Regions from separate parts of the Kineococcus endophyticus genome, predicted to be linked through region 1. Evidence: riboswitches for the same ligand, from Rfam matches in the RefSeq annotation. Region 1 holds a riboswitch; each other region holds the start of a gene.
The links. A riboswitch is a leader RNA that binds a small molecule or an ion and turns the genes downstream of it on or off. The one in region 1 is predicted to bind S-adenosylmethionine.

Region 1 (7,133 bases):
CGCCGACGTCTGGCGGGTGGTGTGTCCCTGAGGGCGGTGGTGTCCCCGGCGCACGACCGGTCGGGTGAATGACGGGACTCGCTCCTCAATGCGGCGGGTGGGTGGGCCGACGCTCTCGCCGTGTCCAGTGGCCCCACCCAGAACTACGACGGCGACGGCGCGACGTGGCGCCCGCGTCCGGTGCTCGCCCTCCTCGTGCGGGCCGTCGTCGCCCTCGGGCCGGTCGTCTTCGCCGCCGCGGTGGGAGCCGCTGCGGCGCACTGGGTCCCGCCGCGGCACCTCGGGGTCCCGGCCGCCGTCTGGCTGCTCGCCGTCGTCGCCGTCTCCTCCGCGGTGCTCGTGGTCTGCGCCCGCCACCTGCGCAGGTTGCTCCCGCTGGCGTCGCTGCTGCGCCTGAGCCTCGTGCTGCCCGACCGCGTCCCGAGCCGGTTCGCCGTGGCCCGCCGTACCTGGTCCCCCCAGAACCTGCGGGACGGCCGGGTGCCCGCCGGCGACCCGGCCCACCTCGTGCTCGGCCTCGTCGGTGCCCTGGCCGCCCACGACGACCGCACGCGCGCCCACGGTGAGCGCGTCCAGGCGTACGCCGCCCTCATCGGGCGCGAACTGGGCCTGTCCCGGGACGACGTCGCCCGGCTCAGTTGGGCCGCCCTGCTGCACGACGTCGGCAAGGTCGGGGTGCCCGTGGAGGTCATCAACGGCGCGGGCCGGCCGAGCGAGCAGGAGTGGGCCGTGCTGCAGGGGCACCCCGCGCACGGTGGCCGGCTCGTCGAACCGTTGCGCGGCTGGCTGGGGGACTGGCTCGACGGGGTCGAGCAGCACCACGAACGCTGGGACGGAGGCGGGTACCCGCGTGGACTCGCCGGCACCGACGTCTCCCTGGCCGCGCGCGTCATCGCGGTGGCGGACACCTACGACGTCATCACCTCGGCGCGCTCGTACGAGAAGCCCCTGTCGGCCAGGCAGGCCCGCCAGGAGATCACGCGCTGCGCCGGGGGGCAGTTCGACCCCGACGTCGTGCGCGCGTTCCTCTCGGTGGGCATCGGGCGGCTCCGTCTCGTGGCCGGCCCCGCCACCCTGCTCGCCGCGCTCCCCGGTCTCGGCGCCGTTCCCGCGCAGGCGCTCTCGACGGCCTCGACCGTCGCGCAGACCTCCGGCGGTCACGTCCTGAGCGTGGTGCTGGCGGCAGGTGTGGGGGTGGGCGTCGGAGCGGGCGGGGCGCAGGCCGTGGCTCCGGCACCGGTCGTGGGGTCGCGGACCGCCACGTCGACCGACGACGGTGCCGGTGCGCGGCCGGGTCCGGTCCCCACGACCGCCCCGGTCTCCCCGTCCCGCGCAGTCCCGACGGGCGTGCCGACGCCCTCGGGGGCGCCGCTCGCCCCCGGGGGGACGCCCACGGACGTTCCGGCCGCGAGCGTCACCACGTCCCCGGCCACGTCCCCGGCCACGTCCCCGGCCACGGTCCCCGAGACCCCCGTGGCCGCGACGGGGACGCCCACCGGCGTCGTGGTCCCGGAGACCGGCGGCACCACGGGCGAGCCCTCGGAACCCTCGACCCCGAGCACGGGGCAGCCGGGTCCGATCGGGCGGGCACCGGCTCCTCGGGAGTCGGCTCCGCAGAAGCCGGCTCCGCAGAAGCCGGCTCCGCAGAAACCGGCTCCGCAGAAACCGGCTGCGGAGGACCCGGCCGCGAGGAAACCGGTTCCGCAGACGTCGGCGAACCCGGAGCCAGTGCCTCCGAAGCCCGTGCCCGCGAAGCCCGTCGAACCCCACCCTGCCGGTCCGGAGCCCGCCCCGCGGGCGGCGGCCCAGGACGCGCCGTCGGATCGCCCGGCGGGCCGGGCGGCGGGGAAGGGGCCCCGCACGACGACGGCGCCGGGCCCGGCCGGTCGGCCGGACCCGGCGCCGTGAGCCGGTGCTGGGTCAGCGCCGCATGACCCCGCGCGCGAGGCGGTTGCCGACGACCTGGCCCACCTGCACGATGACGATGATGGCGGCCACGGCGACGTAGATGATCCCGTAGTCGTACTGCTGCTTGCCGTAGCTGATGGCGTAGTCCCCGAGCCCACCGCCGCCGACCAGACCGGCCTGCGCCGTCATGTCCACGATCCCGATGAAGATGAACGTGTAGCCGAGGATGAGCGGCCCGAGCCCCTCGGGGATGACGACGCCGACGAGGATGGACATCCGGGACGCGCCGACGGCGCGGGCGGCCTCCACGACACCGGGGTCGACACCGACGAGGCTCTGTTCGACGATCCGGGCCACGGCGAACGCCGCCGCCAGCGAGATGGCGAACGTGACCGCCGAGGTGCCGATCGTCGTCCCCACGGCGGCGATCTGCAGGGGGGTGATCGCCGCGAGGAAGATGACGAACGGGATCGGGCGGACGAGGTTCACGACGAACCCGATCACCCCGAACACGAACCGGTTGCCGTACAGGTTCCCCGGCCGGGTGGCGTACAGCGCCGTGCCGAGGACGAGCCCGATCACGCCGGAGGCGATGAGCGAGACGACCGACATGAGCAGGGTCTGCCAGATCGCGGTCTTGAAGACGTCGATCGTTTCGAGGAATCCGCTGAAGTCCACGCTCAGGCCTCCTCGTCCGTGTGGATGCCGGCCGACTGCAACGCCGAGAGCGCCGCCTCGACGGATCCGGGGGCACCGGTCAGTTCGTAGGTGAGCGAACCCACCCGGCGCTCGCGGATCTCCGAGACCCCGCCGTACACGAGTTCGGCGGTGACCCCCTGCTGCCGGAAGGCGGAGTCGATGCGCTGCTGCAGGCCGGGCTCGTCGGTGATGCGGACGCTCACGAGGCGGCCCGGGTGGTGGGACCGCAACCGCGCGACCGTGTCGGCCGAGGGGCGGTCGTGCGTCGCGCTGCGCACGAAGCGCTGCGCCGCAGGGGTCTTCGGGTACGAGAAGACGTCGTAGACGTCCCCGACCTCGACGACCCGGCCCTGTTCCATCACGGCGACGCGGTCGGCGATCTGCCGGACGGCCTCCATCTCGTGGGTGATGACGACGATGGTGACGCCGAGTTCGGTGTTGACGCGTCGCAGCAGCGACAGCACCTCGGTCGTCGTCTCGGGGTCCAGCGCGCTCGTCGCCTCGTCGCACAGCAGCAGCGGCGGGTTCGTCGCGAGGGCGCGGGCGATGCCGACCCGCTGCTTCTGCCCGCCCGACAACTGCTCGGGGTAGGCGTGCGCGCGGTCGAGCAGGCCGACGAAGTCGAGCAGTTCGGCGGTGCGCCGGTCGCGCTCGGCCTTCGCGACTCCCGCGACCTTCAGCGGGTACGCGACGTTCCCGGCGACGGTCCGGGACCGGAACAGGTTGAACTGCTGGAAGATCATGCCGATGCGGGAACGCGCCGAGCGCAGTTCCCCCTCCGACAGCGTCGTCAGGTCCTGGCCGGCGACGCGGACGCTGCCCGACGTCGGCTTCTCGAGCGCGTTGATGAGCCGGACCAGGGTGGACTTCCCGGCGCCGGAGTACCCGATGACGGCGAGGACCTCGCCCTCGGCGACGTCGAGGGAGACGCCGTCGACCGCCGTGACGGTGCTGCCGCCACGACGGTCGAAGGTCTTGCTGACGTCCGTCAGCGAGATGAGCGTGCTCACTTGCCCGAGGCGGCCTTCGCGTCGGCCTCGACCTCGGTCAGTTCCTTCTGCAGGTCCGCCGCGGAGGTGTCCTGGACGACCGCGCCCGGGTTCTCCTCCAGGAACACCTCCTGCACGGCCGGGTCGTGCCACAGCTGCGCGAGCTTGAGGTACGTCTCGTTGCCCGTGTCCGCCTTGCGGGAGGTGAAGATGTTGACGTAGGGGGCCGCGGCGGGGTCGCTGGGGTCGTCCTTGACGATGATGTCGCTCGTCGGCAGCTTGGCCTTGGTGGCGTAGTTGTTGTTGACGATCGCGGCGACCACGGAACCGGACTGCAGGGCCGAGGCGGTCTGGTCGGCGGCGACGGTCGTCACCTCGACCTTGGCCGACTCGATGTCGCTGACCTTGGAGAACGCGGTCCCGCCGTTCTTCAGCGTCACCAGGCCGGCGCTCTGCAGCACGAGCAGGCCGCGCGCCTCGTTGATCGCGTCGTTCGGGATGGCGACCTTCGCGTCGGCGGGCAGTTCACCGGTGGACTTCGCGGTGAGCGAGTACAGCGGCAGCGGGTACACGGCCGTCGCCCCGATGGGCTGCAGGTCGTCACCGGAGGTGACGTTGTAGTTCGCGAGGTACTGGATGTGCTGGAACTGGTTGAGGTCCAGCTGGTCCTGCGACAGCGCCGGGTTCGGCTGGCTGTAGTCGGAGAAGTTGACCAGTTCGACGTCGACGTTCAGCTGCGACTTCGCGAGCTCCTTGTACGTCGTCCAGTACTTCAGCGACGCGTCGGCGACACCGATCTTGACGGTCTTCGCCTCGCCGCCGCCGGCGGCCGCGGTGGTCGTGGTGTCGTCTCGGTTGCCCAGGACGAGGGCGACGACCACGACGACCACGACGACCGCGGCGACGACGCCGACGAGGAGGCCACGGCGCTTGGGCTTGTCGGGCAGGGCGGGGGCGTTGGACACGCGATCACTCCGGGAGTCGTTCGGCGGGCGCGCGGCTCGCAGCACTCCGTGATCGACGGGGTCCGTTGATCCGCGCTTGCCGGACGGGGTCGTCCGGCCAGGTCCTCACCTGGGGCACCCCACCGCGGAGGAGGGTTGCCGGACAGCGAGCCAGGGCTTGTCGCTGTCACTCATGACCTGTCCAGACCCTAGCACCGGCCGCGCCGTGGTCCGGCCCCGCGAGCGTCAGCCCTCTGGCCTCACCTGGGCGAGGACGTGGGGGAGGACCACGGCCTGCGCGGCGACCGTCCGACCCTCGGTCGTGGTGACCGAGGGGCTGCCGAACAGCACGTACCCGTCGGCGAGGGCGGCGCTGACCTTCTCGCAGAACGAGCGGTCGTCGGGGCCGGTCAGCAGGCGGTAGCTCAGCTTCTCCTCGCTCATCCGGGGAGGGTATCCCCGGCGGTGTCCACGGGGTCCAGGGCGTCCTGGACGGCGAGGAACCCCAGGGCCGCGTCGGCCAGCGCGTCGCCGCGCTTCTTCGGCGACCCGGGCGCCCACCGCTTGTCGTCGTACTCGACCGCGCTGCGGCGCAACGCCTCCCGGCTCACGTGCAGTTCCCTCCCGAGTCGCTCGACGAGGTCGGCGGGGGAGGGGGCCGCCGGTCGCAACGACTCCCCGTCCCCGGCGCGCAGCTGCACGAGGACGTCGTGGTCGAGGCCGTCCTGCGCCGTCCAGAACCGCACGGGCCGCTCGACGACGTGGTTCCACACGGGCGCCTCGCCCGACCGGAACCACAGGACCACGGGTTTCGTCTCCAGCCCCGACGCGGCGAGCCAGTGGCCTGCCGCGGGCGGTCGGGTGCCGGCCGCGCAGTCGGCCTCCGCCGCGTTCGTCACGAGGGCCACCCGGACGGCGTCGTCGGGCAGGTCGTCGCGGCGCGGGCCGAGCAGGGGGCCGAACACCCACGCCTCGCCCACCCGCAGGGTCACGATGCCCGCGGGCTGGCGGTGCACGTGCGCGCAGCGGTCGGCGACGTCCTCGAGGGTCTTCAGGGCGGTGGTCCACTTCACGCCGCCCAGTGTGGCGGGCCGTCCGCGCGAGGAGCGGGGAGGTTGCGGGTCGGACCACCTCCGGGCCTAAGCTTCGCCGGTGGATTCGACCGAACTGAGGGCCCTGCAGAAGCCGTTGAAGGACTCCTACCGGGAGGATCCGGCGAAGGCGCTGGTGCCGGCCAAGGCCGTCGCGGTGCTCGACGGGCAGTCCATCGGGGTCTCGGTCGACGGGTTCGCCGGGACGACCCGCGCGGGGCTGCACCCCGCCGCCGGGGGTGACGGCACCGAGGCCTGCTCGGCCGACATGCTCTGCGAGGCCGTCGCCGCGTGCGCCGGTGTGACGCTGCGCAGCGTCGCGACCGCCATGGGCGTGGAGCTGCGGAACGCGTCGGTGACGGCCGAGGCGCACTGGGACGCCCGCGGCACCCTCGGCGTCTCCCGCGAGGTCCCCGTCGGCATCACGGACGTGACGATCACGTTCGACTTCACCTCCGACGCCGACGAGGCCACGGAGCAGAAGATGATCACGCTGGCCGAGCGCTACTGCGTCATCGCCCAGACGTTGCAGACGCCGCCGAAGGTCACCGTCCAGCGCGCCTGACGCCCGTCGGGGTGGTGGGGACTCGTCGTCCGGCGGCGGTCAGCGGCGCTCCTGCCGCCGCACCTCACCGCGGCCGAACGCGGCGACGGAGACGAACCCGAGGACGAGCGCGAGCAGGACGCCGATGTTGGCGTAGGCCCACTCGCCCTCGCGGCCGCCGATCGGCCCGAGCAGGTAGCCCTGCCACGCCAGCCAGCTCGCGCCGCTGTTGGTGACCAGGCCCCAGCCCACGACGGTCGCCACGAGCATCGTCCCGAGGGCCAGGGGCCGCACCGCGCCGTACCGCCCGCGGGCGTCGAGCAGCTCGTCCTCGGCGTACCCGGTCCGCCGGGTGGCGAGGTCGGCGAGGAAGATCCCCGCCCACGCCGCGATCGGCACGCCCAGGGTGATGAGGAACCCCTGGAACGGGACGAGGAAGTCGGCCGAGAAGAAGGCGATGTAGACGGCGCCGGCGACCATGAGCGCGCCGTCGACGAGGACGGCGACCGGCCGCGGCACGCGCAGGCCGACGTTGAGCAGCGCCAGGCCCGAGGAGTAGATGTCCATGACGGCCCCGCCGACGAGGCCGAGGACCGCGACGACCACGAACGGCACGAGGAACCAGGTCGGCAGGATGCCCGTGAGCGCCCCGACCGGGTCCTTGGCCACGCTGTCGTTCAGCCCGGGCTGCGAGCCGACGATGAGCGCGCCGAAGACCAGCAGGACGGCCGGGCCGAGGGAGGAGCCCAGCGTGGTCCAGAACACGACGCCGCGGCTGGAGGCGTCGCGCGGCAGGTAGCGGGAGTAGTCGGCCGCGGCGTTGGCCCAGCCCAGGCCGAACCCCGTCATGACCATGGTGAACGCGCCGACGACGGCGGCGGCGTCCCCGGCGGGTAGGGCCAGCACCGTGTCGAGGTCGATCGAGGGGGCCGCGAAGGCGATGTAGGCCACCGTCAGG
Region 2 (7,133 bases), on a different contig from region 1:
GCCCGTCGCCGTGGCGAAGGCCGGGAGCAGGTCGCGCGCGGCCACGTCGGACGGGTCCAGGACGGCGCGGTTGCCGCCGTCGGGGGCGAGCGCGGGTTCGGCCACGTGGAACCCGGTGGCGTCCGCGGGTGCGCCGTCGGCGTGGATCGACACCGCGAGGGCGGCGCCGGCGTCGTTGGCGACCGCCGCGCGCTCGTCGACGCACGGACCGACACCGGTGTCGTCGGTGCGGGTCAGGACGACGGTGGTCCCCCGGGCGCGCAGCAGGGCCGCAGTCCGCTGGGCGACGTCGAAGGTGAAGGCGTGCTCGGGGTACCCGACGTCGGTCTCGGTGCCGGTGGTGTTGCAGGGCTTCTCGAAGCCGCCGGCCGGGACGAGAGCGTCCACGACCGCGGGGTGGGCGGCGTTGCCGCCGTTGTGCCCGGGGTCCAGCACGACGACCGGAGCGCCCGCCCGCACCACCGGGGCCCTGGACGGGGTGGTCGGGCTCGGCGTCACGGCGCCGGTCGCCGACGCCACCGTCGACGCCACCGGGGACGCCTCCGCGGACGACGGCACGGACGAGGGTGACGACGGCTGCACTGACGGGGTGGAAGGGGTCGCGCTCGACAGGGGGCTCGACGTCGAGGGTCCCGGGGCCGCGGGCGCCGGTGCGGAGCAGGCGCTCACCAGCAGCAGCGCGAGGAGGGGGACGGACCGCACAGCGCGAGCGCGCGGCACAGCCGTCCCCCTCCCCGGCACGGGCGGGTCAGGCCGGGACGGGCTGCGTCGCCGCGACGACGGCCTCGTCGAGCTCGGCGCCGAGCTGCAGGTCCTCCCCGGCGGCCAGGCGCGCCTCGAGCTCGCGCACCCGCGGGATGACGAGCTCGCCGAACGCCTCGACCTCCTCCTTGACGTGGAGGAACCCCAGGAGCAGCAGGTCGACGCCCACGAGCCGGTAGGCCAGGACACGGCGCGCCACCTCGTCGGGGGTGCCGACGAGGCCGGTGCGGAACCCGTCGTTGTACTGCACGAGGTCGCGGAACTCGCTGTCCGCCCACATGCCCTTGCCGTCCTTCGTGGAGTTCCCCGCCTCCTGGACGGCGGCGCCGAAGCCCTCGACCTTGGTGCGGTCGGCCTTGGCGATGATCTCCTCGAGCACGGCCTCGGCCTCCTCGCGCGTGTCGCGCACGAGGGCGAAGCCGTTGAGGCCGAAGCGGACGGTGCGGCCGTTCTGGGCGGCGAGGGCGGAGACCTCGCGGACGCCCTGGGCCGCGCCGGCGAGGGACTTGCCGTTCATGAAGTACCAGTCGCTCACACGGCCGGCCATGGCCTGTGCGGCGCTGGAGTTCCCGCCCTGGAACAGTTCCGGGGCGACCTTCGGCTGCGGCCGGAACGTGATGTCGGTGGCGTTGAAGAAGTCGCCGGACTGGCTGTAGCCGTCCTCGCTCCACACCCCGCGCAGCAGTTCGATGAACTCCTCGGACTGCTTGTAGCGGTCGTCGTGCTCGTGCCACGTGACGCCGAGCTGTGTCGCCTCGTTCTTGAACCAGCCGGACACGATGTTCAGCGCCAGGCGGTTGTCGGTGAGTTCCTGCGTGGTCGCGGCGAACTTGGCGAGCACACCGGGGTGCCAGAAGAACGGGTGGACGGCGGCGATGACCTTGAGGCGTTCGGTCGCCAGGAGCAGGGCCAGGGAGAACGAGGTCGACTCGTGCTGGGCGTCGGCGCCGTAGGAGGCGAGGTAGCGCACCTGGGTCAGGGCGTACTCGAACCCCACGCGCTCGGCGGCCTTGGCGACCTCGACGTTGTAGGCCGGGTCGTGGCTCGTGCGCTGCTCGATCGTCGAGACGACGAGGCCACCGGAGACGTTGGGGACCCAGTAGGCGAACTTCAGGGGCTCGTGCAGGGGCATCGCGGCGCGTCCTCCATCGGACCTGGCGGTAGCACCCCCGGGGGGTTGCTGCGGCGTCGTCGAGCCAGGTCTCTCAGCCGCTCTGGATGGGATCCACCGCAGCGTACCTCCTCCCCCACCCCGGAGCGGCCGCCGCTTTTCGGAACCTGGACTCGGACCGTTGCGGCGCAACGCATGCCGGAGAACCCTTTCCGGACGCCGATCGTCCGGAACCGCTTGACGACGATCTCGGACGGCTGTCAGAGTCCCCCCAGGTCATGAGCGCCAGCGTCAAGCCCCGGCTCGCTGGCCGGCAACCCTGGTTCGTCACGGGGTGCTCCGGGTGAGGACCAGGTCCGCAGGTGGTGCGGGCAAGGACGAACTTGGAGTTCCCGTGTCGAAGGCCTGTCCCCGCTCCCGCTGAGCGCACCCCTCTGCTCGCCCCCCGTCCGGACCCGGCGCACCCGCCGGGCCCGCGATCCCCCCTGCCCGGACTGCCGGACCCCCTGCTGGACCCCCTGCTGGACCCCCTGCTGGACCCCCTGCCCAGGAGTCGTCGTGATCGAACTGCGCCACCTCACCAAGACGTACGGGGACCCCCCGCACGCCACGACGGTCCTCGACCGTCTCGACCTCACCGTGCCCGCCGGCAGCATCACCGCCGTCGTCGGGCCCAGCGGTGCCGGGAAGAGCACGCTCGCCCAGTGCGTGACGCTGCTGACGCGGCCCACGTCGGGGTCGGTCGTCGTCGGCGGCCAGGACCTCACCCAGCTCGGCGCGGAGCGGCTGCGGGAGGCGCGGCGCCGCATCGGGACGATCTTCCAGAGCGACGGTCTGCAGACCCGCCGCACGGCCGCGCAGAACGTCGAACTCCCCCTGCGCTACCTCGGCGTCGTCCCCCGGGACCGGAAGCGGCGCGTCGCCGAGCTCCTCGAGCGGGTCGGGCTGGCCGGGCTGGCCGACCGCTACCCCCACGAACTGTCGGGTGGGCAGCGTCAGCGCGTCGGCATCGCCCGCGCCCTCGCCCTGCGCCCCGGCGTGCTGCTGTCCGACGAGGCGACGTCCGGGCTGGACCCGCAGGCGACGGCGTCGATCACGGGTCTGCTGCGGGAACTGCGCGACGACCTCGGCCTGGCGATCCTGTTCATCACCCACGAGATGGACACCGTCGTGGACGTGGCCGACGCCGTCGCCCGCCTGGACCACGGACGCATCGTCGAGGCCGCACCCCTGCTCGACGTGCTGCGCGACCCGGCCTCCCCGGTCGGGGCGGCGCTGCTGCCCCGCCGCGGCGTGGGCGACGCGGGCGGTCTGGTCGTCTGGGAGGTCCACTACCGCGGCGACGACGTCCCGGCCGACTGGCTCACCGCGGCCTCGCGCGAACTCGGCCACGACCTCGCCCTGCTCGGGGCGTCGGTCGGGACCGTCGCCGGACGCACCGTCGGGCACGCCACCCTCGGCGTCCCCGCGATGGTCGACCCCACCGCCCTCACCGCCGCCCTCGACCGCCGCGGCCTGCACGCGCAGACCCCGGCGACCACCCCGGCGACCACCCCTCGAGAACTGGACCTCGTGTGATCCCGCTCAGCGTCGCCGCCGCCTCGGACCTCGACACCCCGCTGGCGCAGATCCCCGCGCTCATCGCGCCGGCGCTCCTCGACACGCTGCTCACGGTCGGCATCGTCATGACGATCGTCGTCCTGCTCGGCGTGCCGATCGGCGTCCTGGTGCACAACCTCGCCCCCGGCGGGCTGTTCGAGCACCGGGCCGCGCACACCGTCCTGTCCTGGGTCGTCAGCACCGGCCGGTCGCTGCCGTTCCTCGTGCTGATGGCCGCGCTCGTCCCGTTCACCCGGTTCGTCACCGGCACGAACATCGGCATCCGCGCCGCCGTCGTCCCGATGGTCCTGGCCGGCACGGCGTTCTTCGCGCGCATCGTCGAGAACTCCCTGCGCTCGGTGCCGCCGCACCTCGTCACGGTGGCGCAGGCCTCGGGAGCCTCTCCGCTGCAGGTCGTCACGACCGTGCAGCTGGCCGAGGCCACGCCGTCCATCATCGGCGGGCTGACCATCAACACCATCGCGATGATCGAGTACTCCGCGATCGCCGGGACCATCGGCGCCGGCGGCATCGGCTACGTCGCCGTCACCTACGGGTACCAGCGCTTCGACCACGCCGTGATGATCGCGACCATCGTCGTCCTCGTGGCGCTCGTCGCCCTCGTCCAGCTCACCGGCGACGCCCTGGCCCGCGCGGCCGATCCGCGCACGCGCCGCCGTTCGGCCCCCACGCGCACCCTCCCCCGGAACACCCCTCAGAAGACCACGCAGAACACCACGCAGAACACCACCCAGAACCCGGAGAAGACCCTTGTCCACTGAGACCCGCGAACCCACCACCGACGACCACGGCTTCGAGATCCGCAAGCGGCGGCGCTGGCCGTTCGTCGCCGGCGGGGCCGTGGTCCTGCTCGGCGCCGCCGCCGCGATCGTCGTCCCGCGCCTCGGGGGCGACGCCACCGCGAACACCCAGGCGGGCGCGACGCTGTACGTCGCCACGGCCGAGGGCAACGCCCGCGAGGAGGCCCTCATCGAGTTCATCGCGAAGGACGTCGCCCCCAAGCACGGCATCACGGTCGCGTTCAAGGCGCTCGCCGACTCGAACACCATCAACCGGGCCGTCAGCGACGGCGAGGTGGCCGGGACGATCTACCAGCACAAGCTCTGGCTCGGGCAGGTCCTGCAGGCGAACCCCGACTTCCGGGAGGAGGCCGCCACGCCGGTGTTCCGCTGGGGCTTCGGCCTGTGGTCGGCGAAGTGGAGGAGCCCGCAGGACATCCCGGACGGCGGGACGGTCTCGCTGTACTCCGACCCCGCCAACGAGTCGCAGGGGTTGTTCGTCCTGCAGAAGGCCGGGCTCATCACGCTGAAGCCGGGCACGGACGTCGGGAAGGCCACGGTCGACGACATCGCGACCAACCCCAAGAACCTGAACTTCACGCTGCTGGACTTCGGCGCCCAGTCCCGCGCGCTGCCCGACCTGGACGCGGCCGTCGGCTACACCGAGTACTACCTGGCGGCGAAGATCCCGATCGAGCAGCAGATCTTCGCCCCGACCGCCCCCGACGAGTTCGCCGGGCAGTTGACCATCGGGTCGCGGTGGAAGGACTCGGACAACATCAAGGCGCTCGTCGCGACGTTCCAGGACCCCGCGGTCCAGGAGTACCTCGCGACGAACGCGGACGTGAAGGACGTGCTCCTGCCGCTCGACGCGGACTGACCCGGGGCACTCACCCGGGGGTCCTCAGACCGGGGTCGGCACGACCCCGGCGAGGACCAGGCACGACACGGCCAGCACGAGCAGCATGGCGACGTCGACCGCCCGGGAGCGGACCGCGAGCGCACCCGCGATCCGCACCGGGAGGACGAGCCGCAGGACGGCGGCCACGGCGAGGTCGGTGCCGAGCAGGACCCCGCCGACCGTCGGGCCGGCGAGCAGCGTGAGCGCCAGCGCCGCGACGATCCCGCCGACCAGGGTCAGCAGGACCGCGTTGCGCGGTGCGGGAACCTGCTCGGTGCCGGCCACGACGTCCACCCGTCCGTCAGTGGGCGAAGTGCCGGGCGCCGGTGAAGTACATCGTCACGCCGGCCTTCGTCGCGGCCTCGACGACCTCGGCGTCGCGGATCGACCCGCCGGGCTGCACGATCGCCCGCACGCCGGCGTCGAGGAGGATCTGCGCGCCGTCGGCGAAGGGGAAGAACGCGTCGGAGGCCGCGACCGAGCCGGAGGCCCGGTCGGCTCCGGCGCGGTCGACGGCGAGGCGGCAGGAGTCGACGCGGTTGACCTGGCCCATGCCGACGCCGACCGAGGCGCCGTCCTTGGCCAGGAGGATCGCGTTGGACCGCACGGACCGCACGGCGCGCCAGGCGAACTCGAGGTCGGCGAGCACCTCGGGCGAGGCCGCCTCCCCGGCGGCCAGGGTCCAGCCCGCCGGGTCGTCGCCGTCGGCGTCGACCGCGTCGAGGTCCTGGACGAGCACCCCACCGGAGACGTGGCGCCACTCCTGCGCGGCCCGGCCGTAGCCCTCGGGCAGCTGCAGGAGGCGGACGTTCTTCTTCTCCTGCAGCACCTGCAGCGCCTCGGGCTCGAACCCGGGGGCGATGACGACCTCCGTGAACACCGGGGCGACCTGCTCGGCCATGGCGCGCGTGACGACGCGGTTGGCGGCGATGACCCCGCCGTAGGCCGAGACGGGGTCGCAGGCGTGGGCCTTGGCGTGGGCGTCGGCGACGTCCGTGCCGGTCGCGATGCCGCACGGGTTGGCGTGCTTGATGACGGCGACGGCCGGGCCGGACAGGTCGTACGCGGCGCGCAGGGCGGCGTCGGCGTCGACGTAGTTGTTGTAGGACATGGCCTTGCCGTGCAGCTGGACGGCCTGGGCGATGCCGGGCGCGGCGGTCGGGTCGGCGTAGACGGCGGCCTGCTGGTGCGGGTTCTCGCCGTAGCGCAGGACGTCGGTGCGCTCGAGCGCGACCCCGGCGACGGCGGGCCAGCCCGCGTCGTCGGCGTCGAGGGTCTGCTGCGCGAACCAGGTCGCGACCGCGGTGTCGTAGGCCGCGGTGTGCGCGAACGCGGCCGCGGCCAGCCGGCGGCGCGCGGTCAGGTCGAAACCCCCGTCGGCGACGGCGGTCAGGACGTCGCCGTAGCGGGCGGGGTCGACGACGACGGCCACGCTGGGGTGGTTCTTGGCGGCGGCGCGGACCATCGACGGGCCGCCGATGTCGATCTGCTCGACGACCTCGTCGTAGGCGGCGCCGGAGGCGACCGTGGCGGCGAAGGGGTACAGGTTCACGACGACGAGGTCGAACGGTTCGACGTCGAGCTCGGCGAGCTGACGCACGTGGTCGGGCAGCCGGCGGTCGGCGAGGATCCCCGCGTGCACGCGGGGGTGCAGCGTCTTGACCCGGCCGTCCAGGCACTCGGGGAACCCGGTGAGCTCCTCGACGGGCGTCACGGGGACGCCGGCCGCGGCGATGCGGGTCGCGGTGGACCCGGTGGAGACGAGGGCGACGCCCGCGGCGTGCAGGCCCTGAGCGAGCTCCTCCAGACCGGTCTTGTCGTAGACGCTGACCAGCGCGCGCTTCACGGGGACCTTCGTGGCCTGGGGGTCCATCAGCGGGGTGCCGTCCTCTCGGGGTGGGTGAGCTCGTGGGCCAGCCGGCTCACGACGTGGGTGAGGAGTTCGCGCTCGACCGTCTTG
Region 3 (7,133 bases), 130 kb from region 1:
CAGCTCCCCCGGACCGGGTTCCAGACCCGGACCGCGGTCGTGCGCCGGACCGTCGGCGGGGTCGTGGCGCCGGGCGTCGTGGAGGTCGGCCGGCGACCACGGGAACCCCCACTGGCCGTGCCCGGCCAGGGCGAGCCCCTGCACGACGATCGAGCCCAAACTGGTTGCGGCAGCGCACCATCGCGCCCACGTCCCACGCAACACCTCGCACCTCCGCTCTCGGGTGCCCCACTGTCGCACACGCGCGGCGAGCCCGGGAGGTCCTCCGCGACTCCGTCCACCACGCACCCCGGGAGACCCCGTGACCACGCCCCTGCACCTGTTCCTGGACGTCGACGGAGGGGGGTGGCACCCCGCCGCCTGGCGCTGGTCGCGCAGCACCCCCGACGAGGTCTTCTCCCCCGGCCGGCTGCGCGGGTTCGCCGTCACGGCCCAGGCCCAGGGCCTGACCGGGCTGACCTTCGAGGACTCACCGCTGCCCGACGCGCGCAACCCCGTCGGGCACCTCGACGCGGTCCAGCGCGCCGCCTTCCTGGCCGGGACGACGGAGGCCGTGGGGCTGCTGCCGGTCGCGGCCACCACCTACTCCGAGCCGTTCCACGTCGCGGCCCAGATCGCCTCGCTCGACCACTCCAGCGCCGGCCGCGCCGGGTGGATCGCCACGACGTCGCCCGCCGCCGTGGCGCGCAGCGTCGACCTGCCGGTCGCGCCGGACCCGGCCGGCGAGCTCGCGGACGTGGTGCACGCGGTCCGGTCCCTGTGGGACTCCTGGGAGGACGACGCCGTCGTCCGCGACGTGGCCACCGGCCGGTACGTCGACCGCGACCGGTTGCACCACGTCGACGTCGACACGGGCCGCTGGTCGGTCAAGGGGCCGCTGACCGTGCCCCGGTCCCCCCAGGGGCACGCGGTCGTCGTGGTCCGCGAGGAGGACCTGCGGCACCGGGCCGACCGGAGCACGGCGGACGTCGTGCTCAGCGGGGACGCCGGCGCGCGCCGGGCCCTCGGTGGCCCCCTCGTCGTCCTCGACGTCGAGGTCGTCCTCGACACCGACGCGCACGCCGCCACCGACCGGCTCGCGGCACTGGACGCCACGGCACCCGCCCCGGACCGGGGCCGGATCCGCTGGGCGGGTTCCGGTCAGGCGCTGGCCGCCTGGCTCACCGACCTGACCGGGGTGGTCGACGGGGTCCGGTTGCACGCGGCCGTCCTCGACGAGGACCTCCGCACGCTCCTGCGCACCACGGTCCCGGCACTGCGCGCCGCCCGCGTCCTGCGGCCCCCCCTGCCGGGCGCCACGTTGCGCAGCACCCTCGGGCTCGAACGCCCCGCCAACCGGTACGCCACCGGCCCCGCCCTCGTGACCACCGGAGGAGACCCCCGATGACCACCCCGTCCAGCGGCGACCTGCGCTTCCCCGACGCCGTCGTCCACTTCGGCGTCTTCTTCCAGGGCGTGAACCACAGCACGATCTGGTCCGACCCCCGCAGCGGGTCGCAGATGGCGCACTCCACGTTCGTCCAGCTGGTCCGCACCGCCGAACGCGGGTTGTTCGACGCGTTCTTCCTCGGCGAGGGCCTGCGGCTGCGCGAGCAGCGGGGGAGGATCCACGACCTCGACGTCGTCGGCCGTCCCGACGCCCTCACCGAGCTGGCGACCCTCGCCGGCCTGACGACGCACATCGGCCTCGTGGCGACGCAGAACACGACGTACAACGACCCCGCGGACCTGGCCCGCAGGCTCGCCTCGCTCGACGTCCTCTCCGGCGGACGGGCCGCGTGGAACGTGGTGACGACCGACAACGCCTGGACCGGGGAGAACTTCCGCCGCGGTGGGCACCTCGACCACGCCGACCGCTACGAGCGCGCCGAACGCTTCGTCCGCACGGCGCAACGGGTCTGGGACAGCTGGGACGGCGAGCGGTACACCCCGGTCGAGGTGCGGGACGGGTTCTTCGACGTCGAGTTCACCCCGACCGTCCCGCGGAGCCCGCAGCAGCACCCGGTCCTGTTCCAGGCGGGCGACTCACCGGCCGGACGCGACTTCGCGACGCGCACGGCGGACGTCGTCTTCTCCCGGCACGGCACGGACCACGCCGACGCCCTCGCGTTCGCCGACGACATCCGCCGGCGGACCGTCGCGGCCGGTCGTCCCGAGGGCGACGTCCTCGTGCTGCCCGGCACGCAGATCGTCGTGGCCGACAACGAGGCGGAGGTGGAGGAGAAGGCGCGCTGGGTCCTGGAGCAGCAGGTGACCCCGGCCACCGCGCTGTCCCTCGTGGGCCAGGTCTGGGGCGAGGACCTCTCGCACCTCGACCCGGACGGACCGCTGCCCGCGCACGACCCCGTCATCTCCGTCGTGGACGGCACCCGCGGCGCGCACCGGACCGGCGCCGACGCCGTGGCGCTGGCCCAGCGGTGGCGCGCCGAGGCCGAGGAGGGCAAGTTCTCGCTGCGCGAACTCGTGCTCCACCACTCCTCCGAGCGGGGTTTCGCCGGCACGGCCTCCCAGCTGGCGGACGACCTCACGCACTGGGTGCGCACGGGCGCCAGCGACGGGTTCAACATCACGCCGTACCTGGTGCCCAGCGGCCTGGACGACGTCGTCGACCAGCTCGTGCCCGCGCTGCAGGACCGCGGCGCCTACCCGACGGAGTACGTCGGGACGACGTTGCGCGAGCACCTGGGCCTGCGGGCTCCCCTCACCCGTCGCTGACCGCCGCCGCCGGGCGGTGCAGCACCTCGGCGCGCAGCAGGTCACCGAGGTGGCGGGCGATCGCCCCGGGGGCCGACTCCGGGGCGACCGCCTCCACCGCGGGGTTGTAGTTCGTGTTGGTGTTGACGTCGTAGACCACGGTGCGCCCGTCGACGGTCTCGGCGAACTCGACCCCGGCGATCTCCAGCCCCGCGGCGCGCAGCAGCTCGGCGCACCGGCGGACCACCGGGGTGTCGGCGGTCACCTCGGGCCGCAGGGCGAAGGGTTCCACCCCCGGGCCCGGGACCTCGCACGCGTCGGCCGGGCACAGCTCGAAGCTCCCGGCCGAGGTGTCGACGCGGACCGCGTAGACGAACCGGCCGCCGACGAACTCGGCGCGCGTGACGAACGGATCGGCGGTCCGCAGGAACTCCTGCAGCAGCGTGACGCCGTCGACGGGTTCCTCGAACTCCGGCGAGGCGACGTGCGCCTCGAACTCCTCGTGGGAGTCGAACCGCCGCACCCCCAGCCCCTTGCCCCCCTGGTTGTGCTTGGTGATGAACGGGACGGGCAGCTCCCGCGCCCGGCGCACCAGGTCGTCTCGCCCGAACACCGCGAGCGTGCGCGGGACGTCGATCCCGTTGCGCCGCAGCAGCGCGTGCTGACGGACCTTGCTCACCTCGAGCTCGACCACGGGCGAACCACCCACGACGCGACGTCCCCAGCCCTCGAGCCACGCCAGGACGGACCGCGTGTACTCCTTCGCGTGCACGTGCCCGCGCGTGTGCGACGACGCGCTCAGGCGCGACCAGTAGACCCCGGCCGCGGGTTCGGCGTCGAGGTCGACGGAACCCTCCGTGAGCAGCACCTCCTGGAAGGGGACGCCCTCGGCCCGGAACGCCGCCTCGAACGGCGCGAACCAGTCCGGGTTCTCGTGCAGGACGTGGACCCGGGGTTCTCCACCGGGCTCGAGCGACCAGCTCGCGCGGGTGGCGGCCTGCGGGTGGGTGGTCTCGCTGGTCATCGGGTTCCTCCGGTCGGGTTCCGGGCGGGGTTTGCCGTCCGGGGCCTGCGTGGGATAGTTTCGCACCGTCCATCCAGAGCGGCCGAGAGACCTGGCTCGTCGACGCCGCAGCAACCCCCTGAGCGATCAGGCGCGGGTGCTTCCGCCAGGACCGATGGGAGTCACCGTGACCGCACGCACCGCCGCCCGGCCCCCGCTCGTCCGCCGCCGGCACGTGGACCTCTGCCGTCTGAGCTCGGCGGTGTGCCCGGGGCGCTGAGCCCCCCGTCCGTCGCGGCTGCGCCCGCGGACGCCACCTCGTGCCCTGCGGCACCTCCCCGGGGAGCCCCCGTGTCCCGTCCCACCCGTGTCGGCATCGTCGGTGCCGGACCCCGCGTTCTCGTCCTGCTGCAACGCCTCTCCGCCCACGCCCACCACGCCGCCCGGGAGCTCGAGGTCCACGTCGTGGACCCCTTCGACTCCGGCGCCGGCCGCGTCTGGCGCCGGGTCCAGGACCCGCTGCTGTGGATGAACTCCCGCGCCGCCGACATCAGCGTCCTGCCGGACGCGTCCGTCACCGGCCTCACCCCGCCCGTCCTGCGCGGTCCCTCCCTCGCCGAGTGGGTCGCGGAGCACCGCGCCGACCTGCTCCGCGAGGCGGCGGGGAACCACGCGGCGCAGGCGGAGCTCCTGGACCACGGTCCGGCCTCCTTCACCTCCCGGCGCCTGGCCAGCCGGTACTTCGCCGACGCCTGGGACCGCACGGTGTCCGCCCTCCCGGCGGGGGTCCGGGTGCACCGGCACCACCGGACGGTGCTGGACCTCACCGACGACCCCGTCGACGGCGGCCAGGTGCTGCACCTGGACGGCGGACCCAGCACCGACGGGACCGGCGCGGACGAGACCCTCCCGGTGGACGTGGTGCTCCTCGCCCAGGGACACCTCGACGTCCGCCCGGGCCCCCGGGAACGCCGCACGGCCGGTTTCGCCCGGGCGCACGGCCTGGCCTACGTCCGTCCCGGGTACACGAGCGAACAGGACCTGGACGTGCTGGCCCCCGGCGCGGACGTCGTCGTGGTGGGCATGGGCCTGGCCTTCGTCGACCTCGTGGTGCGCCTCACCGAGGGCCGCGGTGGACGGTTCGAGGAGCGGGCGGACGGCGGGCTGGACTACCGGCCCGGTGGCCGCGAACCGCGGTTGCACGTCGGGTCCCGGCGCGGGGTCCCCTACCGCTCCAAGATCGACTACCCCGTCCCGGCCGACCTCGGGCTCCCCCGGTACTACTCGGCGCGCACGGTGGACGCGGTCCACGGGAACGGCCTGCTGGACCTGCGCGCGGACCTCTGGCCGCTCATCGCACGCGAGATGGCGGGCGCCCACTACCGCGAGCTCTTCCGTTCCCACCCGGGCCGGACGACCGTTCCGGCCGCGGAGTTCGACGAGGCGTTCGGCCGGGCGGCGTGGGGTTCGGCCGAGCTCGACGAGTTCGTGGGGCGCGCCGTGCCGGACCCCGCGGACCGGTTCGACCTCGCGGACCTCGACCGCCCCCTCGACGGGTGGTGGGGGACGTCCGCCGAGGAGGTGCACGCCCGCGTCCTGGCGCACGTCGAGGGCGACCGGGCGCGGCGCAGCGACCCCCGGTCCTCCCCCGACGCCGCGGTGCTGGCGGCCGTCCTGTCCGCCTACGTCGTCACCGCCGGCCTGCACGCGGCGGGCCGCCTGAACGCCCGGTCGACGGCCGTCGACCTCGACGGCTGGTGGCACGGGTTCTTCAGCTACGTCGCCAGCGGCCCTCCGCCGCAACGGCTCCGCCAGCTCGCGGCCCTGGCCCGCGCCGGCGTGGTCCGGTTCCTCGGGGCCGACGTCCACGTCGAGGCGGACCCGACCCCGGGGGTCGCCGCCTTCACGGCGGGTTCGGGCAGCGGCCCGCACGAGGTCCGCGCTCAGGGACTCGTCGAGGCCCGCCTGCCCGTGCCCGACCTCGAGTGGACGTCCGACGTCCTGCTGGGCCGGCTGCGCGACCGCGGCGAGGTCCGGGCCCACGAGATCGTCGACGACGGGTCGCGGTGGTCCAACGGCCGCCTCGTCGTGGACGCCACGGCCCGCCTCGTGGGTCGCGACGGGAAAGCCCACCCGCGGCGGTTCGCCACCGGCGCGTGGGTCTCCGGCGAGGCCTCGGCCGCCGCGTTCGCCCGCCCCGGCACCGACGCGGAACTGTTCCGCCGCGCCGACCGGCTCGCGGCCGAGCTCCTGCGGGCCGCCTCCGCGTCCTCCGGTCCGTCACCCGTTCCGCTGTCCACCCCGCAGGGAGACCGTCGATGAGCGACACCACCCGCACCGTCCCGGACGTCACCGCCGCCCCGGTGGTTCCGCGGTCCGCCCCCGCCCGACCGCTCACGGTGCTGCCGGCCCGCCACCCGTGGCGCTGGGTGGCCACGGCCGTCGTCGCGGTGCTCGCCGCGATGGCCGTCAACGCCCTCGTCACCAACCCCGCGTGGGAGTGGCCGACCGTCGGGCAGTTCCTCTTCTCGGCCACGATCCTGGAGTCGATGTGGCTCACGGTCCGGCTGACCCTCGTGGGCACCGCGATCGGCCTGGTCCTCGGCACCGTCCTGGCGCTCATGCGGATGTCGCACAACCCGCTGCTGAAGGCCGTCAGCTTCACCTACACCAGCGTCTTCCGCTCGGTCCCGCTGATCCTGCAGCTGCTGTTCTGGTACAACCTGGCGATCCTGTACGAGGTCATCGGGTTCGGCGTCCCGTTCGGCCCGCAGTTCTGGACGTTCCCGACCCAGAGCCTCATCGGGCCCCTGACGGCGGCGTTCCTCGGGCTCGGTCTGCACCAGGCCGCGTACTTCGCCGAGATCGTGCGGTCGGGTTTCCTCGCCGTCGACCCCGGCCAGCGGGAGGCGGCCGCGGCGCTGGGGATCCCCCAGGCCCGGCAGTTCTGGCGGATCCAGTTGCCGCAGGCGCTGCGCATCATCGTCCCGACCACCGGGAACGAGGTCATCGGCCTGCTCAAGGGGACCTCGGTCGTCTACGTCATGGCGCTGCCGGAGCTCTTCTACCAGGTGCAGGTCGTCTACAACCGCACCGGCCGGGTCATCCCGCTGCTGCTGGTCGCGGCCGTCTGGTACACGGTCCTCACCACCGTCCTGTCGGTGCTGCAGTGGCTCGTCGAACGCCACTACGGCCGGGGCAGTTCCCGCGCCGGCACCCCGCTGCCGTTCCTGACCCTCCTCCGCACCGCGCGTGCGGGCCGCGCCCGACGCCACGGAGATGCCCGATGAGCCCCACGCTCGCCACGACGCCGGGCCCTGCCGCCACGGCCGCGCCCGTCGTGCACCTCGCCGGTGTCCACAAGAGGTTCGGGGCGCTGGAGGTCCTGCGCGGGATCGACCTGTCCGTCGCCGCCGGCACGGTCACCGTGGTGCTC

Region 2: it holds a riboswitch for S-adenosylmethionine, as region 1 does, so the genes downstream of both, AB1207_RS11060 (methionine ABC transporter ATP-binding protein) here and AB1207_RS14075 (MetQ/NlpA family ABC transporter substrate-binding protein) in region 1, are expected to answer to the same signal.
Region 3: it holds a riboswitch for S-adenosylmethionine, as region 1 does, so the genes downstream of both, AB1207_RS14670 (putative leader peptide) here and AB1207_RS14075 (MetQ/NlpA family ABC transporter substrate-binding protein) in region 1, are expected to answer to the same signal.

Annotation. Positions count from the first base shown of each region.
Region 1 covers NZ_JBFNQN010000009.1:98,755-105,887, reverse strand. The annotation lists gene AB1207_RS14095 (diacylglycerol/lipid kinase family protein) at 1-31, shown strand, start outside; gene AB1207_RS14090 (HD-GYP domain-containing protein) at 121-1,908, shown strand; gene AB1207_RS14085 (methionine ABC transporter permease) at 1,921-2,520, opposite strand; gene AB1207_RS14080 (methionine ABC transporter ATP-binding protein) at 2,589-3,617, opposite strand; gene AB1207_RS14075 (MetQ/NlpA family ABC transporter substrate-binding protein) at 3,614-4,561, opposite strand; SAM riboswitch class IV at 4,629-4,739, opposite strand; gene AB1207_RS14070 (DUF1737 domain-containing protein) at 4,787-4,984, opposite strand; gene AB1207_RS14065 (DUF7711 family protein) at 4,981-5,613, opposite strand; gene AB1207_RS14060 (OsmC family protein) at 5,693-6,196, shown strand; gene AB1207_RS14055 (purine-cytosine permease family protein) at 6,236-7,133, opposite strand, start outside.
Region 2 covers NZ_JBFNQN010000007.1:25,487-32,619, reverse strand. The annotation lists gene AB1207_RS11070 (N-acetylmuramoyl-L-alanine amidase) at 1-531, opposite strand, end outside; gene sfnG (dimethylsulfone monooxygenase SfnG) at 749-1,894, opposite strand; SAM riboswitch class I at 1,905-1,987, opposite strand; SAM riboswitch class IV at 2,148-2,257, shown strand; gene AB1207_RS11060 (methionine ABC transporter ATP-binding protein) at 2,432-3,451, shown strand; gene AB1207_RS11055 (methionine ABC transporter permease) at 3,451-4,254, shown strand; gene AB1207_RS11050 (MetQ/NlpA family ABC transporter substrate-binding protein) at 4,244-5,152, shown strand; gene AB1207_RS11045 (DUF3017 domain-containing protein) at 5,177-5,458, opposite strand; gene purH (bifunctional phosphoribosylaminoimidazolecarboxamide formyltransferase/IMP cyclohydrolase) at 5,475-7,046, opposite strand; gene purN (phosphoribosylglycinamide formyltransferase) at 7,046-7,133, opposite strand, start outside.
Region 3 covers NZ_JBFNQN010000009.1:231,227-238,359, forward strand. The annotation lists gene AB1207_RS14650 (hypothetical protein) at 1-144, opposite strand, end outside; gene AB1207_RS14655 (LLM class flavin-dependent oxidoreductase) at 302-1,387, shown strand; gene AB1207_RS14660 (NtaA/DmoA family FMN-dependent monooxygenase) at 1,384-2,715, shown strand; gene AB1207_RS14665 (ATP-grasp domain-containing protein) at 2,702-3,718, opposite strand; SAM riboswitch class I at 3,785-3,879, shown strand; gene AB1207_RS14670 (putative leader peptide) at 3,885-3,977, shown strand; gene AB1207_RS14675 (FAD/NAD(P)-binding protein) at 4,049-6,019, shown strand; gene AB1207_RS14680 (amino acid ABC transporter permease) at 6,016-6,987, shown strand; gene AB1207_RS14685 (amino acid ABC transporter ATP-binding protein) at 6,984-7,133, shown strand, end outside.